DNA from 2 places in the Anaerotignum lactatifermentans genome. Region 1 is predicted to be linked to the other one. Evidence: predicted binding sites of a transcription regulator. Region 1 holds the regulator's gene; the other holds the start of a gene.
What was found. The regulator HrcA, encoded in region 1, represses chaperone genes, less so after heat shock. The targets are predictions, from matches to a motif close to TGTTAGCACTCNNNNNNNNNGAGTGCTAACA.
Positions count from the first base shown of each region.

Region 1 (10,035 bases):
AAAAGGATTTGCTGCATGGCCCACATAACGTCGGAAAAACGGTCTGCTGCCATATGATAGCTGCATGCTTCTACATAGATATTTTCTGTAATCAGCTTATGAAAAGCGGAAGCGCTGACGGTGAGGATTTCTGACTTTTCCACCGTATCCACGGAAACGTCAAAAGTGATGGCGTCCAATACGCAGGAAGCGGAAAGGATGCAGATATCCCCGGGGTAGAGGCGGTAAAGGGTAACTTCCCGCCCATCTTCAGAAAGCAGATATGCCCGCAGCTGCCCAGATTTGATGTAAAGCAGACCAGCGCATTCTTCGATGCCGTTGTGCAGGTTGACCCCTTTGGGATAGGTAGCCAGTGTGGCACTGCGGCAGAGCATGTCTTTCTGATCTTCTGTCAGATGCTCCCAGAAAGAAAAATTTTCTGCAAATATGGTTTCATAGTCTCGTGTCATATTGATTTCACCGCTTTCGGATTGATTATCTTCAGTGTAACAAGCAATTTCTTTTTTTGCAAGAAAAAAGGCTCTCATTATTGAGAGCCTTTTCATGTTCGATGTTTCTGCATCGAGTAAGGGGAGGGGTATGTTCTATGTTTACAAATAATTTGGAAATTAGCTTTTGGGAAGGGGTGCCTGAGGCAACTCGGGGAAATCACCTCAGGCGGGAAGTAAAAGGGGGCGTCCTTTTGACTTCTCCTATAGTATATCGGGAAAATGTGTCCAATTTGTGAATAGAAACTTACAGCTAACTTAAGGAATTTGAAAGAACCTTTTTCGAAAAGCGAAAAAACTGCAAAACATGTGCGAAAATGCTGGAAAAACAACAAAAATTACAGCATGTCAGACAACAAAAAAGGAATTGGCGGATTTTTAAAGTGTGACATACAATTTGCACGGGAATATCCCTTTAAAATGGTAGGGTTTTCTGATAATATGCAAGAAATTTTGGAAAAATGAATATTTTTATTTACATGGCATAAAGATTCTGTTAAGATTCTATATAAGAAAAGATAATGGAACGATAAGAGGAGGAAATGCTTATATGACAGAAGTGCTGCACCATTTGATGAGAGAACTGATTGAATATTCCATCATTTTGCTGGAATTGATTGGCGTACTGGTATTGCTGGCAGGCGCCCTGCGCGCTACCATGAACTATATCAAGGGAGATCCCCATACCCGCGTGAAACTGTGCCGTGCTATGGCTATGGCGCTGGAATTCAAGCTGGGCGGCGAAATCCTGCGGACAGTTATCGTACGTGAGTTTTCTGAAATCGCATTGGTTGGCTGCATCATTGTTTTAAGAGCAGGTTTGTCCTTCCTGATCCACTGGGCAATCCGTACAGAGGAAAAAGACCAGGCGGAAGAAAAGCTGGAAGAATGCAATGTGGAAGTGCTGGACAAGGAAAAACGGGAAAAAGTGGCTCCCCGCTGGCGCTCCATCAAAGAAGTGATTTAAGATACAATTTCCTTCAATCCTAAATAAATAATGCGAAACACAAAAGCACCTGACAGATTTTCTGTCAGGTGCTTTTGCATAATTCGTGATTAAAATTCAAATCCTTGCATTTTATCCAGATATTTTTCTCCAATGAGTTCATCATAAGTCAGATAACGATGGAGTTTCTGGAGTTCTTCATGTTCTTCCGCTGTGGTTCCAGGTGTATAGAGATTGTAATAAGGACTCATAACAGGGCAGGTTTCGTATACATGAAGCAGGAAATTGGTCTGCAGGCAAGCAGGTGCGTTGATGTAATCGCAGAGCAGTGCCGGCAGCAGATAAGGAGAAACCTGCTGGTCTTCCGCACGATAGTCGTTGCCGGTGTCGTAGTTGGCAAACATCACATAAGGTGTGCAGAACATGGTGTATTTTTCTTCGTCTGTCCATTCTGCAGCTTTATCCGCATGGATGGTGCCTGTGGACGTGTAAGGTGTGAAATTATCCCCCAGTGTAGGCAGGTGGTCGCCGTACCAGAGCAGTACTGTGGGTTTTTCTCTCTGCATGATGTAATCATAGAGCATACCCAGTGCCGCATCGGAATCGCTGACACCTTTTGCATAGTTCTGAAGGGAAATCACTTCCTGTTCAGACAGGTTATCCCCGCTGACTTTAATGTCCCAGTCAGAAGAATCAAATTTATCTGTATACAGACTATGGTTTTCCATAGTGATGGCAGTCAGATACAGACCTGTTTCGTGGGGCTGTTCCAGCTGATAAATGATTTCTTCTGCAATGGTCTGGTCAGTGATATAAGGACCGCTGTTCCAATGGAGTTCTGCGTGCATGTCGTTTTCACCCAGAAAATCATCATAGCCCATGAGTGGATAAGCCCGGTCACGTTCATAGAATGTTTTCTGGTAGGTATGAACGCCCAAAGTGTCGTATCCCAGACTTTTGAACAGCTGTGCGTAAGCGAATGTTTTTTCCTTTAAATACTGCTGATAAGGCATATTGCCGGAGGGCAGTGTGCTGGTGGACATGCCGGATTGGATTTCAAATTCCGGTCGGATGGTGCCGCCGCCAAAGGTACAGGATACCATTTCGCCGCTGGGATGTTCTGCCGCAATGGCGCGGTAATTTTTCAGCGGATCATCAGAGAAGGTCACGCCTTCCAGTTTGGTCGGGTCCCAAAAGGCTTCAGACAGTACCACGATGACGTCAGGATTTTCAAAGTCAGAAGTATCTTCTTCCCTAGTGGGAACAAAGGGCGCGAACATCTCTGCCATGACTTCTTCGCTGTAATCCTGAGGCATCAGTGTGTCAACGGTGCCGAAGTTTAAAGCAAAGCCGGTCAAAAAGCCGTAGTTGTCGTAAATATAATCCTGATCGGTTTCTTCGTTGACAACGATACCGAAAAGGGGTTCATAGCATCCCCGCACCGTTGTGTTGGTGACAAATACCACCAGAAGGGCTGCCAGTACCGGAACCCCTACAAAATGCACTTTGCTGCGGATGGGCAGCATGGGGCGGGTCATATGCAGGAACAGCCAGTAAAGGATGGTCACCGCAAAAAGCAGGATATACTGCCATGGGAATGAAATGGAGCCTAAAAACTCCGTAAAGCTGCCTGCGTTCTGTGCCAGTGTCAAATCCCAAGGATAAAAATGATCCTGTAAAATGATGGATTTGAAGTGGTCAATGAGGGGCAGCAGGATAAACAAAAATCCTGTGATGCCTGCGGCTGTGGAAAAGCGGCGGAACAGGAACACAAAAGTGAAGTATACGCCGTAAACCAGAAGCAGCCCCAGCAGAAAGGCGCCTGTCTGTGCTGTGATGAGTGCAGACAGCATGGAACGGGAGCCAAAAGAAATGTAGTTCGCCACGAGGGTCATATAAATAGGAAACACAAGGGTCAGTATCCATAATATGGCTCTGGGCAATGGGGCGGAATGGAAAAATTTCCGCAGTTTTTTCGATTGTTTGGAAAATGTTTTCATTGGGTCAATGCCTTCTTTCTTTTCAATTACCCCGAGGTTTTATTTTATCATGACAATGGCGTATTTTCAACGCTGGCAGGGGAAATGAGAAGAATTTTATTTTCTGTCAGGGGTGATTTCCAGAGGGGTGATGCGGTCTTTTTCTGTAATGGGACGCAGTACACGGCAGGGATTTCCGGCAGCAAGGACTCCTCTTGGAATGTCGTGGGTTACCACACTGCCCGCACCGATGACGCTGCCAGCACCGATGGTGACACCGCCGCAGACAGTAGCGTTGGCACCAATCCAGACGTCATCTTCCAGTGTGATGGGGGCAGAAGTGCCGATGCATTCTCCTCTCTGGGCAGCATCCATGGCATGTCCCGCGCAGGTAAGGCAGACACCGGGACCGATGAAGGCATTTGCGCCGATATGCACAGGAGAAGTATCCAGAATGACGCAGTTGTAATTGATGATGGTCAGACCGTGGGTGTGGATGTGGAAGCCGTAATCACAGCGGAAAGACGGCTCGATAAATGTCAGGGGGTGGCAGGTGCCGAAAAGCTGTTGTAAGATTTCTGCCCGTCTTTCTGTTTCCGTAGGGGAAGTCTGGTTGTATTCCCAGCAAAGGGTTTTTGCTTTTGTTTGTAAGTGGTTGGGCATGTCGGTGTGGCGTGTGCAGTAGCCTTCCGGCAGTCCCATGATTTTCAAAATATCCATATGAGATGTCCTTTCTTTTGTTGAAATCAGATTTCCTAAGGATAAAATGTATCACATTTTCTGGCAGTACGCAATGGAGGAAAAAGGAGAATCTTGCGCGGATATTGCCGGATATGGTACACTGTTTGGAGAGAGAAGGAGGGGATTTTATGAGGGAAACAGGAATCTACATTCATATTCCTTTTTGTGTGCAGAAATGTCTGTACTGCGATTTTCCGTCTTTTGGCGGACAGGAAAAGGAATATGAGCGGTATACAGCGGCTTTGTGCCGAGAAATTGAAGCCAAGAGCCATCTGGCAAAGGATTGGAAAATCAAGACTGTGTTTTTTGGCGGCGGTACGCCTACGGTGCTTTCTGCCCAGCAGATGAAGCGGATTTTGGATACCGTTTTTCAATGTTTCGATGTGGAAGCGGATGCAGAAATCACCACCGAAGCCAATCCTGGTACATTGAGTCTGGAAAAATGTGTTGATTTGCGTCAAATGGGATTCAATCGCCTGAGCATGGGCGTGCAGGCGTGGCAGGATGAACTGCTGGAGAGATTAGGCAGAATCCATACCCGTCAGCAGTTTTTGAAAAACTTTGCCAGCGCCAGAGAAGCAGGTTTTGACAATATTAATGTAGATTTGATGTTTGCCCTGCCGGAACAGACCTTGGGTCAGTGGGAAGAAACCCTTTCGGAAATCACTGCATTGCAGCCGGAGCATATTTCTGCTTACAGCCTCATTATAGAAGAAGGAACACCTTTTTATGATTTGTATGAAAAGGAAGTCTATCAGGAAACGGATGAGGAACTGGACAGAGCTATGTATCACACAGCGGTACAGATTTTGGCGGAGGAAGATTATCATCAGTATGAAATCTCCAATTTTGCCAAAGATGGCAAAGAAAGCCGCCATAACCGCATTTACTGGCAGGATGAGGGGTATCTGGGCTTTGGTCTGGGTGCACATTCCTATTGGGCAGGAAAACGGTTCCACAATCCCTATGATTTGCATACTTATATGGAGCAGGCAGAAAACGGCAATGTTTCCATGGAGGATGTGGAAGAACTTTCTTTGGCAGACCAGTACAGCGAGTTTATGTTCATGGGGCTGCGTTTGACTGAAGGCATTGAGAAAAAACGATTTGCTGAGCGTTTTGGCATGGACATGGAAGATGTTTACGGTGTAGAAGTTGAAAAATGCAAAGAAGAAGGTCTGCTGGAGGAAAAGGACGGATGGCTCCGCCTGACAGAGAGAGGACTGGATTTAAGCAATCAGGTTTTCATGGAATTTCTCAAAGAAGATGCCTGAAAAACCCCAGAAAACCAAAAGAAAATACGAAATATAAAATTCAAAAAAAGTTCATAATTTTTTTCTCATTAGCACTTGACATTGCCGGTGGCAAGTGCTATCTTTATTACATGAGTTAGCACTCATAGCAAGTGAGTGCTAACAAAAGACAAATTTCCATAGAAGTGCGTCCAAATGAAAATGGACAGAAACAGAAATTTACTTCAAAAAAACGGAAATTTACTTCACTATTGAGGAGGCGAAAGGCTATGTCGTTGAACGAGAGAAAAATTCAAATCTTACAGGCGATTATCAATGACTATATCGAAACGGCGGAGCCTGTCGGTTCCAGAACCATCGCCAAAAAATATAATCTGGGCATCAGTTCAGCCACCATTCGTAATGAAATGAGCGATTTGGAAGAAATGGGCTTCATCCTACAGCCCCATGCTTCTTCCGGCAGAATTCCATCAGACATGGGCTACCGTTTATATGTAGACCACCTGATGCAGAAAAAAGAACTGGGACCCGAGGAACAGCGGTATCTGCAAAATGTCATCACCAGAAACGTGGGACAGATTGACTACCTGCTGGAGGAAACGGCAAAGGCTCTTTCCGCACTGACCAATTACACCACCATCATTTCAGAGCCAGTGAGTCAGCGCACACGCATCAAACAGATTCGTCTGCTGCCCCTGGACAGCGTTTCGGTGCTGCTGGTTATTGTAACGGAAGATAATTTCATCAAAAATCATGTGATTCAGATGGGCACGGTTCCTGAGGAAGATAAGATCTTCACCATGGGCATGCGGCTGAATCAGGTGTTGCAGGGATATTCCCTACATGATATAGATGCAAGCGTCATCAACCGTTTGCAGACAGAACTCCATGAATACCGACAGATTCTGCCGCATATCTTATCGGCAATCGAAAGTACCATGCGTTCTGCGGAAAAGGTACAGGTTCACATGAGCGGCACCAAAAACATTCTGGCTTGTCCTGAGTTTTCTGATATCCAGAAAGCCAAGTCCCTGTTTCAGGCATTGGAAGAAAAGGATGTGCTGGTGACCCTCCTGCAGGGCAGTGCCGATACCAATGACATGCAGATTCTCATCGGCAGCGAAAACAGCGTGCAGTGCATGAAGGATTGCAGCGTCATTACGGCAACCTACAAAATGAGCGACGAAACCCGCGGTACCATCGGTATCGTAGGACCCACCCGAATGGATTATTCTCAGGTGGTATCCGTCCTCAACGGTATGGTTACCAATATGGAAAAAGTATTGAAAAATCTGTCGAAAGGCAATAAAAATACCTAGAGAAAAGAGGAGCAGATGTGGAAGATAAGGATTTAAGAGAAGAAAATCTGCAGGAAGAAGCCGCCAAAATGCAGGCGGAAGCAGAAGTGACAGAAGCTGTGGAAGCGGAAGTGGTTGATGAAACCGAAGCGAAAATGGCAGAGCTGGAACAGAAAGCTGCAGATTATCTGGATAAATATCAAAGATGTCTGGCGGAGTTCGATAACTTCAGAAAACGGACTTCCAAAGAAAAAGCAAGCATGTATGACGACGGTGTGAGAGATACCGTGGAAAAACTGCTGGCAGTGGTGGACAATCTGGAACGTGCCGTTGCGGCGCAGGAAGGAAAAGACACCGAAGATGCCTTTTTCAAAGGCGTGCAAATGACTTTGAAGCAGTTCCAGGAAATTCTCCATGGCATGGGTGTTGAGGAAATCAAAGCCCTGGGCGAAAAATTCGACCCCAATTTCCATGCGGCTGTAGCGCATGAAGATGATGATGCTTACGGCGAAAACGAAATCATTCTGGAAATGCTGAAAGGTTATAAATATAAAGATAAAGTCATCCGTCACAGCATGGTGAAGGTGGCAAACTAAAACTGAAATTTTGATTTGACAATTTAGGAGGAAATAGATTATGGGTAAAATTATTGGTATTGACTTAGGTACAACAAACTCTTGTGTAGCAGTAATGGAAGGCGGTCAGCCTGTTGTTATCGTTAACAGCGACGGTGCAAGAACAACTCCTTCCGTAGTTGGTTTTGCGAAAAACGGCGAAAGACTGATTGGTGAAACAGCAAAACGTCAGGCAATCACAAACCCCGACAACACCATCAGCTCCATCAAACGTCACATGGGTGAAAACTATAAAGTAAACATCGAAGGCAAAGCTTATTCTCCTCAGGAAATTTCCGCAATGGTACTGCAGAAACTGAAAGCTGATGCAGAAAGCTATCTGGGCGAAACTGTTTCTGAAGCAGTTATCACAGTTCCCGCATATTTCAACGACGCACAGCGTCAGGCAACAAAAGACGCTGGCCGTATCGCAGGTCTGGATGTAAAACGTATCATCAACGAACCCACATCCGCAGCACTGGCTTATGGTCTGGATAACGAAAGCGAACAGAAAATCATGGTTTACGACCTGGGCGGCGGTACATTCGACGTATCCATCATCGAAATCGGCGGCGGCGTAATCGAAGTACTGTCCACAAACGGTAACACACACCTGGGCGGCGATGACTTCGACCAGAGAATCATCGATTACTTGGTAGCTGAATTCAAGAAAGCAGAAGGCATGGATCTGTCCAAAGACAAAATGGCTATGCAGCGTCTGAAAGAAGCAGCTGAAAAAGCGAAAAAAGAACTGTCTACTGTAACAACAACAAACATCAACCTGCCTTTCATCACAATGAACCAGGATGGTCCGAAACATCTGGATGTCACACTGTCCAGAGCAAAATTCGATGAACTGACAGCTGATCTGGTAGACGGCACAATGGGTCCTGTTCGTCAGGCTCTGTCCGACGCTGGTCTGTCCGCAAGCGAAATCGACAAAGTCCTGCTGGTTGGTGGTTCCACAAGAATCCCCGCTGTACAGGAAGCAGTTAAGAAATATACAGGCAAAGAACCCTTCAAAGGCATCAACCCCGACGAATGTGTAGCAGTAGGTGCTGCAATTCAGGGCGGTAAACTGGCTGGCGATGAAGGCGCAGGCAGCGTTCTGCTGCTGGACGTAACACCTCTGTCCCTGGGTATCGAAACTCTGGGCGGTGTTGCAACAAAACTGATCGACAGAAACACAACCATCCCTACAAACAAAAAACAGATCTTCTCTACAGCAGAAGATAACCAGACAGCCGTTGATATCCACGTTGTACAGGGTGAAAGACCTCTGGCAAGAGATAACAAAACTCTGGGTCAGTTCAAACTGGACGGTATCGCTCCCGCAAGAAGAGGCGTGCCTCAGATTGAAGTTACTTTCGATATCGACGCAAACGGTATTGTAAACGTATCCGCAAAAGACCTGGGTACTGGCAAAGAACAGCACATCACAATCACAGCAGGTTCCAACCTGTCTGAAGAAGAAATCGACAGAGCTGTAAAAGAAGCTGAACAGTTCGCTGAACAGGATAAGAAGAGAAAAGAAGCGATCGATGCGAAAAACGAAGCTGACTCCCTGATCTTCCAGACAGAAAAAGCGCTGGGTGAACTGGAAGGCAAACTGGGCGACGACGAAAAAGCAACAGTAGAAAGCGCTCTGAACAGCCTGAAAGATACTGTAAAAGATATGCAGCCTGAAACAATGACAGAAACAGACGTAGCAAACGTAAAATCCGCTACAGAAGCTCTGACACAGGAATTCTACAAAATCTCTGAAAAACTGTACCAGCAGGCACAGGCAGCTCAGGGCGGCGACGCAGCAAACGGCGGCGATCCAAATGTGGTTGACGGCGAAGGCAAAGAACTGTAAAATAAATAAGATTGCGATATGAAGGCAAGGGTGGGTTTCGTCCCGCCCCTGCTTTTGACGTTTACAGTTTTTTCAGTAAAACAAGGTGGTGAGAAAGTTGGCTAATAAAAGAGATTATTACGAGGTCCTGGGGGTACAGAAGGGTGCATCTGAAGCGGAGCTGAAAAAAGCTTACCGTAAGATGGCAGTCAAATACCATCCTGACCAGAACCCTGGCGATAAAGAAGCAGAAGAAAAATTCAAAGAAGTCAACGAAGCCTATGAAGTGCTGAGCAACCCCGAAAAACGTGCGCAGTATGACCAGTTTGGTCACGCAGCCTTTGAACAGGGCGGCATGGGCGGCGGCGGTTTCTACAGCGGCGGCTTTGAAGGCTTTGATATGGGCGACTTGGGGGACATTTTCGGCAGTATGTTCGGTTTTGGCGGCGGCGGTTCCGCTAGAAGAAATGGCCCCAGACGCGGCAGAGATATCAATGTCAGCATTCAGCTGACTTTTGAAGAAGCCATTTTTGGCTGTACCAAAGAAATTTCCGTACCCATTCTGGACGAATGCGAAACCTGTCATGGTACCGGCGCAAAACCCGGCACCCATGCAGAAAGCTGTTCCAAATGTAACGGTACCGGTCAGGAACGTTTTGTACAGCAGTCCATGTTTGGCGCTGTGACATCCGTTCGTACCTGTTCCGCATGTCATGGTACTGGTAAGATCATCAAAGAACCTTGTACCACATGCCGTGGTACCGGCAGAGTCAAAAAGACAAAGAAATACGAAGTCAAGATTCCTCAGGGCATCGACAACGGTCAGACCATCCGTCTGGGCGGCAAAGGGGAACTGGGCGAAAACGGCGGCGGCTACGG
Region 1 is NZ_JADCKK010000034.1:12,346-22,380, reverse strand. Features, by position in the region: gene INF29_RS09340 (Crp/Fnr family transcriptional regulator) at 1-449, opposite strand, end outside; gene INF29_RS09335 (DUF1622 domain-containing protein) at 1,039-1,455, shown strand; gene INF29_RS09330 (LTA synthase family protein) at 1,545-3,434, opposite strand; gene INF29_RS09325 (sugar O-acetyltransferase) at 3,531-4,133, opposite strand; gene hemW (radical SAM family heme chaperone HemW) at 4,283-5,428, shown strand; gene hrcA (heat-inducible transcriptional repressor HrcA) at 5,677-6,726, shown strand; gene grpE (nucleotide exchange factor GrpE) at 6,744-7,301, shown strand; gene dnaK (molecular chaperone DnaK) at 7,342-9,177, shown strand; gene dnaJ (molecular chaperone DnaJ) at 9,275-10,035, shown strand, end outside.

Region 2 (7,270 bases), on a different contig from region 1:
TTAGATATTCTGATTCAAAACGGTTCTATCATTGATGGAACAGGAAAAAAAGCATATATAGGTGATATTGGTGTTTCAGGCGGAAAGATTACATTTCATACAGACAAAGAATCTGCCGCTCACATAATCAATGCTTCCGGTAAAATTGTCTGTCCTGGCTTCATTGATTTTCATTCCCATGGTGACATGGTGCTTGGTCAGAATTTCGCAAAATTATGCAAAGTTTCTCAAGGGATCACAACAGAAATCGCTGGTCAGTGCGGTTCTTCCATGTTTCCTGTAAGACCAGAAAAATTAGATTTATATCAAACACTGCTCTCTGTTGGAACAGCCACATATCCTGATGACATGCCAAACTGGACAACCTTTGCTCGCTATTTAGAATATGCCAAACAAGTTCCTCTTGCAGCAAACATTAAATTTTTGGTAGGTCACGGTTCTCTGCGCCTTGCAGTTATGGGATATGCATGCAGAAAGCCTACAAAGGAAGAACTGGAGCAAATGAAAACATTACTGCGAGAATGTATGGAAAATGGTGCCCTTGGCATGAGTTCCGGCCTGATCTATACACCCAGTGCTTATGCAGAAACAGAAGAACTCATTGAACTTGCGAAAGTGGTTGCAGAATATGATGGACTGTATGCTACACATATGCGCAATGAATCTTATGATGTAGTCAATTCTGTAAAAGAAGCCATTGAAATTGGCAGACAAAGTGGTGTACGCGTCAGCATTTCTCACCACAAAGTCTGTGGTAAGCCAAATTGGGGATTGTCCCAAGAAACACTGAAACTGGTAGAAGATGCTATTGCAGAAGGCATTCGCATCACTTTGGATCAATATCCATATACCGCTTCCATGACCCATTTGAATGCCTGTATCCCCCCTTGGTATTTCACCGAAGGCATTCCAGCAATGGCAGAAAAGCTGAAAGACCCAGATATTCGTAAAAAATTAAAAGCTGAAATTGAAGATCCAAAAACGCCTTTTGACAACTATGTTCAAAATTGTGGTGGATACGCAGGTGTTTTTATTTCCTCCTGCCCTGTAACCCATGAAGCAGAAGGCATGTTCTTGAGCGATTATGCGGCACAAAAAGGCATTGATCCATTTGACGCCCTTTGTGACCTTCTGGTCATGAATGGCGGTGTGGGAACAGCCATTTACCATTGTATGTCTGAAGAAGACCTGAACCGGATATTCACCTTTCCCCATACTGTTGTAGGAACTGACGGCATTTGCCGTGCTATGGAAGAAAAAGCGCATCCCCGCTCTTTCGGTACGTTTGTCCGCGCTATTTGTCACTTCCATAAGGAAAAAAATCTCATGGCTCTGGAAGATGTTATCCGCAAAATGACTTCTCTGCCTGCCAGCCGTGCAATGCTTTCCAACAAAGGTATTCTGGCAGAAGGCTATGATGCCGACATCAATATTTTTGATCTGGAACAATTAGAAGATACTCCAAACTATGTACATTCTAATCAAGTATGCAAAGGTATGGAAACCGTCATTGTCAATGGGGTAGTGGTTTACGAAAATGGCAGCCTCACAGGGCAACACGGCGGAAAAATCCTACTGCATCATAACAAATAAAACGAAATAGCACATAACTTCCCATATTCGGATTACATATCCGAGATTCTCTCTCTGAAAAGCCCTTTATACTCCCCATAAAGGGCTTTTGACATTACGAAAAAGTCAGAATCTCCGCATGAAAACAAAGAAAGCTGAAATCCTTATGCTACAAAGGATTCCAGCTTTCTTATTTTTACAATGACTTTATTAGATATGTTTCTTCTGAAGAATGTTATCTTTAAGGGAAGCCTGCTTTTTTCATGCTGACTTCTTATTGACTTTACACTGCAAAAATAGATTCCTACCATCTGCTCTGTCATTGTTCCATAAGCTGCAATGTTTCATTCTGCCAAACACCAAAGACTTCATCCATCTTTTCCGCAACCTGTTTGCCTTTCATGATATCCAGCATCTTCTTTTCAAAAGCTTCAGACTGTTCCGATTCTACCAGCACGCAAAACTGCACCTGATCGGTATACTGGGTATCATGAAGCACATGACCATCCTGCAAAATTTCATACTGTACTTTTCCAGAATCTGTGTAATCCACCGTCACAAAATAACGGCTATACAGCACCAATTCCGCAATACCAGCTGCCAACAATCCTTCTTTTGCAGCTTTGCCATAAGCACGCACCAGACCGCCGGTTCCAAGAAGAGTACCGCCAAAATATCTGGTTACCACAATGGCAGTATCTTTCACGTCTTCCCCTTTCAGAACATTCAACACCGGCATACCCGCTGTGCCCTGGGGTTCACCATCGTCACTAAAACGCTGGATTTCATTTCTTTCACCAATCTGATAGGCAAAAACATTATGGGTTGCATCCCAATATTTCTTTTTCAATTCATCGATAAAACTTCTGGCTTCTTCCTCTGTTTTGACTGGGCGAACAGTCGCAATAAAACGGGATTTCTTTTCCACAATTTCCGCTTCCGCCTGTGCCAGAATGGTTTTATATTTTTTCAACATAAGCAATCACCTTGCTTTAGTATACCAAAAAGCTGCAATCCACTCAAGAAAGAAACCGCATAAAAGCTATATTTTTTGCGCAGAATAATGCTGACAAACAAAAAGGAGGAATACAGACATGGCTGGACAAAAATATCAGGATCTCGCAGATTTACTGCTGCACAACGAACGGGCAAAACATTTTTACAAAGGCTTACCTGACACTACACAAATCGCATTATCCAACAACAGCAGTTCCATCTGCTCCATGGAAGACCTGCGGAATTTTGTAAGTACCGTAGAACAGAAAAAGAAATAAGGTTTCCCTACAAAACAATAACCCCATGGAACAACAGTTTTTTGTCATTCCATGGGGTTTCTCTATTCTTTGGAGGTCATTGCAAAGAACAGATATTATTTTGCTGTAATGCTGTATTCACCGTTTTCTACATCTACAACCAAAGTTGTGCCCTGATCAATATCACCAGCAATGATCTTCCGTGCCAACAATGTTTCGATGTCACGCTGTACCAGACGTTTCAGCGGTCTTGCACCAAAGGCAGGGTCATAACCAGTTTCTACGATATAATCTTTTGCACGTTCTGTCAGTTCACATTTCAGCTGTTTATCTGCCAGACGTTTGTTCAGATCTTTCATAATCAGGTCAATGATATGGGTGATGTTATCCTTTGTCAGAGGTTTGTAGAATACGATTTCATCCAGTCTGTTCAGGAATTCAGGACGGAAGGAATGATGCAGCAATTCTTCTACCTGATTTCTTGCTTCCTGGGTGATTTCGCCGTTGGCATCAATGCCTTCCAGCAGATAATTGGAACCTAGGTTGCTTGTCAGGATGATAACGGTATTCTTGAAGTCAACGGTTCTGCCCTGAGAGTCTGTGATTCGACCATCATCCAATACCTGCAGCAGAATATTGAACACATCGGGATGTGCTTTTTCCACTTCATCGAACAGGATGACGGAATAAGGTTTTCTCCGAACGGCTTCTGTCAGCTGACCGCCTTCTTCATAACCTACATATCCAGGAGGCGCACCAATCAGACGAGACACACTGAATTTTTCCATATATTCAGTCATATCGATTCTGACCATATTCTTTTCATCATCAAACAGACATTCTGCCAATGTTTTTGCCAATTCTGTTTTACCAACACCTGTGGGACCCAAGAACATGAAGGAACCAATAGGTCTGTTCGGGCTCTGGATACCAGCACGGCTTCTCAGGATTGCTTCCGCAACTTTCTGAACGGCTTCATCCTGCCCTACCACTCTTTCGTGGAGGATATCTTCCAGATGCAGCAGTTTTTCACGTTCGCCTTCCATCAGTTTGGCTACAGGAATACCTGTCCAACGTTCGATGATACGAGCGATTTCTTCCTCGGTTACTTTATCACGCAGCAATGTGTTTTTGTTGCCGTTTTCTTCAGCTTCCCGTTCTTTTTCTTCCAGTTCTTTCTGGAGCTGAGGCAGTTTGCCGTATTTCAGTTCTGCGGCTTTATTCAGATCATATTTCCGTTCAGCTGCTTCGATTTCCGCATTGACATCTTCGATCTGTTCACGGAGTTTCTGAACGACACCGATAGCATCTTTTTCGTTTTCCCATTTTGCTTTCAAAGTTGCAAACTGGTCACGCATTTCTGCCAATTCTTTCTGGATTTCTTCCAGATGTTCTTTGGACAGTTTATCATCCTCTTTTTTCAGAGCTGCTTCTTCGATTTCATGCTGGATGATTTTTCTCTGGATAACATCCAGTTCTGTAGGCATGGAATCCATTTCTGTACGAATCATGGCACAAGCTTCATCCACCAGGTCGATGGCTTTATCTGGCAGGAATCTGTCAGAGATATAACGGTTGGACAATGTTGCAGCCGCAATCATAGCCTGGTCCTGAATTTTTACACCATGATATACTTCATACCGTTCTTTCAGACCACGCAGAATTGCGATGGTATCTTCTACGGTAGGTTCGTTTACCACAACAGGCTGGAAACGACGTTCCAGAGCAGGATCTTTTTCGATATACTGTTTATATTCATTCAGTGTGGTTGCACCGATACAATGCAGTTCCCCTCTTGCCAGCATAGGTTTCAGCAGGTTACCTGCATCCATGGCGCCATCGGATTTCCCTGCACCAACAATGGTGTGCAGTTCATCGATGAACAGAATGATTTTACCTTCACTCTTTTTGACTTCATTCAAAACAGCTTTCAGACGTTCTTCAAATTCACCTCTGAATTTTGCGCCTGCAATGAGGGCACCCATATCCAGAGAGAAAATGGTCTTGTCTTTCAGGCTGTTGGGAACATCTTCTTTCACAATACGCTGTGCCAGACCTTCTGCGATGGCTGTTTTACCAACACCGGGTTCACCAATCAGCACAGGGTTGTTTTTGGTTTTTCTGGACAGAATACGGATGACGTTACGGATTTCATCGTCACGACCGATCACAGGGTCCAGTTTTTTGCTTCTTGCTTTTTCCACCAGATCAGTACCATATTTCTTCAAAGCATCATAAGTTGCTTCAGGAGAATCACTGGTTACACGGGTGTTGCCACGTACGGTTGCCAGAATTTTCATAAAGCCTTCTTTGGTGATGTTATACTGACGGAAAATTTCTTTCAGCGCCGCATTAGGGCTGTTCACCATTGCCATGAAAATATGTTCTACGGATACATATTCGTCTGTCATGTTTTCTGCCAGTTTTTCTGCTGCTGTCAGTGTTTTTTCCAAGTCAGAAGAAACATATGTCTGTCCGCCTGTTGCACGAGGCAGTTTTTTCACTTCGTTTTCTGCTGCCTGCAGCAAACCGTTTACATTCACATTCATTTTCTGCATCAGCTGGGGGATCAAACCTTCATCCTGCGTCAGCAATGTAACCAGCAGATGCTGTTGATCCATCTGGGGGTTACCGTATTCCACTGCCATAGATTGGGCGTTCTGAATGGCCTCCAGAGATTTCTGTGTAAATTTTTGTAAGTTCATAACCATTCCACCTTTCTCCATTTAGAATCTATTCAAAATTTAGGTTATTTCCTTTTGAATACGATATTATTATACATTGTTAGCACTCACTTGTAAAGAGTGCTAACAAAACTTTTTGCACAAACTTTCCGAAAAATATCAATATTTATTATGCATTTTTCCATTATTTACACAAACATGACGGACTTTTCAGGCTTCCTTCCTCTTTGATTCTTCTCCCAGCCACAAATCTTCAAAATAAAAAACTGCTGATATTCCACATATAAATGAGTGTCAACAGTTTTTTGATATTTATGTAGGTTCTCCTTTGATTGCCTCTAACTTACCGGAAATTTCTTGAAAAGCTTTCTGAAATGGTGGTGCATCATATGTCTGTTTTGCTTTTTCCAGTAAATCTTCCGCTTCCTGATAATCTTTTTTCATGATGGCCATCAATGTATCAAGGATCGCAATATTGGCGCCATAGCTTTTCCCTCCCCGAAACTTCTGAAAGAGCTGCACATTTGCCTGATATAACGCGGTTGCTTTTTCATATTGATTGGTTTCAAAATAACAAATGAAAAGGTTGATACAATAAACCACATTCACAACAGCACCTTTTCTTTGTTTTTCGGACAATCCTTCCAGTATTTCAACGGCTTCCTTAAATCGTTTTTGCTCCATATATCCCGCTGTCAGATTTAAGCGCAGGGTATTCTGCAAATATCGTCCTTTCGCCGTTTTCAGCAATGCCTGCATTCCTTCAATGTACGCCTGCGGTTTCTCCTCAAGCAGTTGTTCCGACAGAATTCTTACCTTTTTGAAATAATATCGGTTATATAGTATATTAAACAACACTGCACCAATTACAATAACAATCGCGGCGATGTAATAGCCACGCATGAAAACATCCTCATCAATATGAAATGATTTTTGAATGAGTAATGCGACGATGCCGATACAAACACCAATGATAAAAATCTTCATAATGCGCTTCATTCGCATTCCCCCTTATTTCTCTATGCCCTTTTATTTTTGAATCTTACCATAAAGGTCCAAAAGAATCTATTTCAAAATTCTTAATTATAGAAAAAACCAAAACGATAAAAGGTTCTTCTGCAATATTTGATTACAGTAGAACCTTCTTATCTTTTATCAAATCCAATTATATAATTCGAATCATCACAAAATCCCCATCTGCTTTTACTTCCACTTGATAGTCTGTATTGCGTTTCAATTCTTCTAGGGAAGCACTCTCTCCCGGCTCAAGGGTCTGCTCATCTATGACGATATTCCCTTCTGTATCACTGATTCTGAAAGTAACTGCCGATGTACTGTCAATGTGGACGACCATCTTCTTTTTGCAGATCAGATGGTCATAGTTCAAATATTCCTCTCCATTAAAATCAACTGGTTTCCACGCATCTTCTGTATGAATATCACGTAATACAACCATGTTATCTTCCGTGAAAAAATCATATACCTCCCCCACATTCGTATATACCATATAACCTGATATGATAACAGCAATGGTTACAAAAACTGTCACAACCGCAGTCAATATTCTCTTGATTTTTAGCTGATGCTTCAGTTCTTTTAATATTTTTTCATTTTCTTCCTGAATTTTAGGTGCAGACGGAAAAACAAATTCCTGACGCATGATTTCAAAATCCTTTTTACAATTCTCACAAGTCTGCAAATGCATCTCAACAACCTGTGTCGTTTCTTCGCTCAGAATTCCTTCTATATATAACGGCAATA
Region 2 is NZ_JADCKK010000020.1:2,631-9,900, forward strand. Features, by position in the region: gene INF29_RS06820 (N-acyl-D-amino-acid deacylase family protein) at 1-1,593, shown strand, start outside; gene INF29_RS06825 (YigZ family protein) at 1,892-2,548, opposite strand; gene INF29_RS06830 (hypothetical protein) at 2,667-2,846, shown strand; gene clpB (ATP-dependent chaperone ClpB) at 2,942-5,530, opposite strand; gene INF29_RS06840 (tetratricopeptide repeat protein) at 5,822-6,508, opposite strand; gene INF29_RS06845 (zf-HC2 domain-containing protein) at 6,675-7,270, opposite strand, start outside.
Region 2: clpB (ATP-dependent chaperone ClpB) is a predicted target of HrcA. The motif match lies at 5,608-5,638, and genes of this name have one in related genera.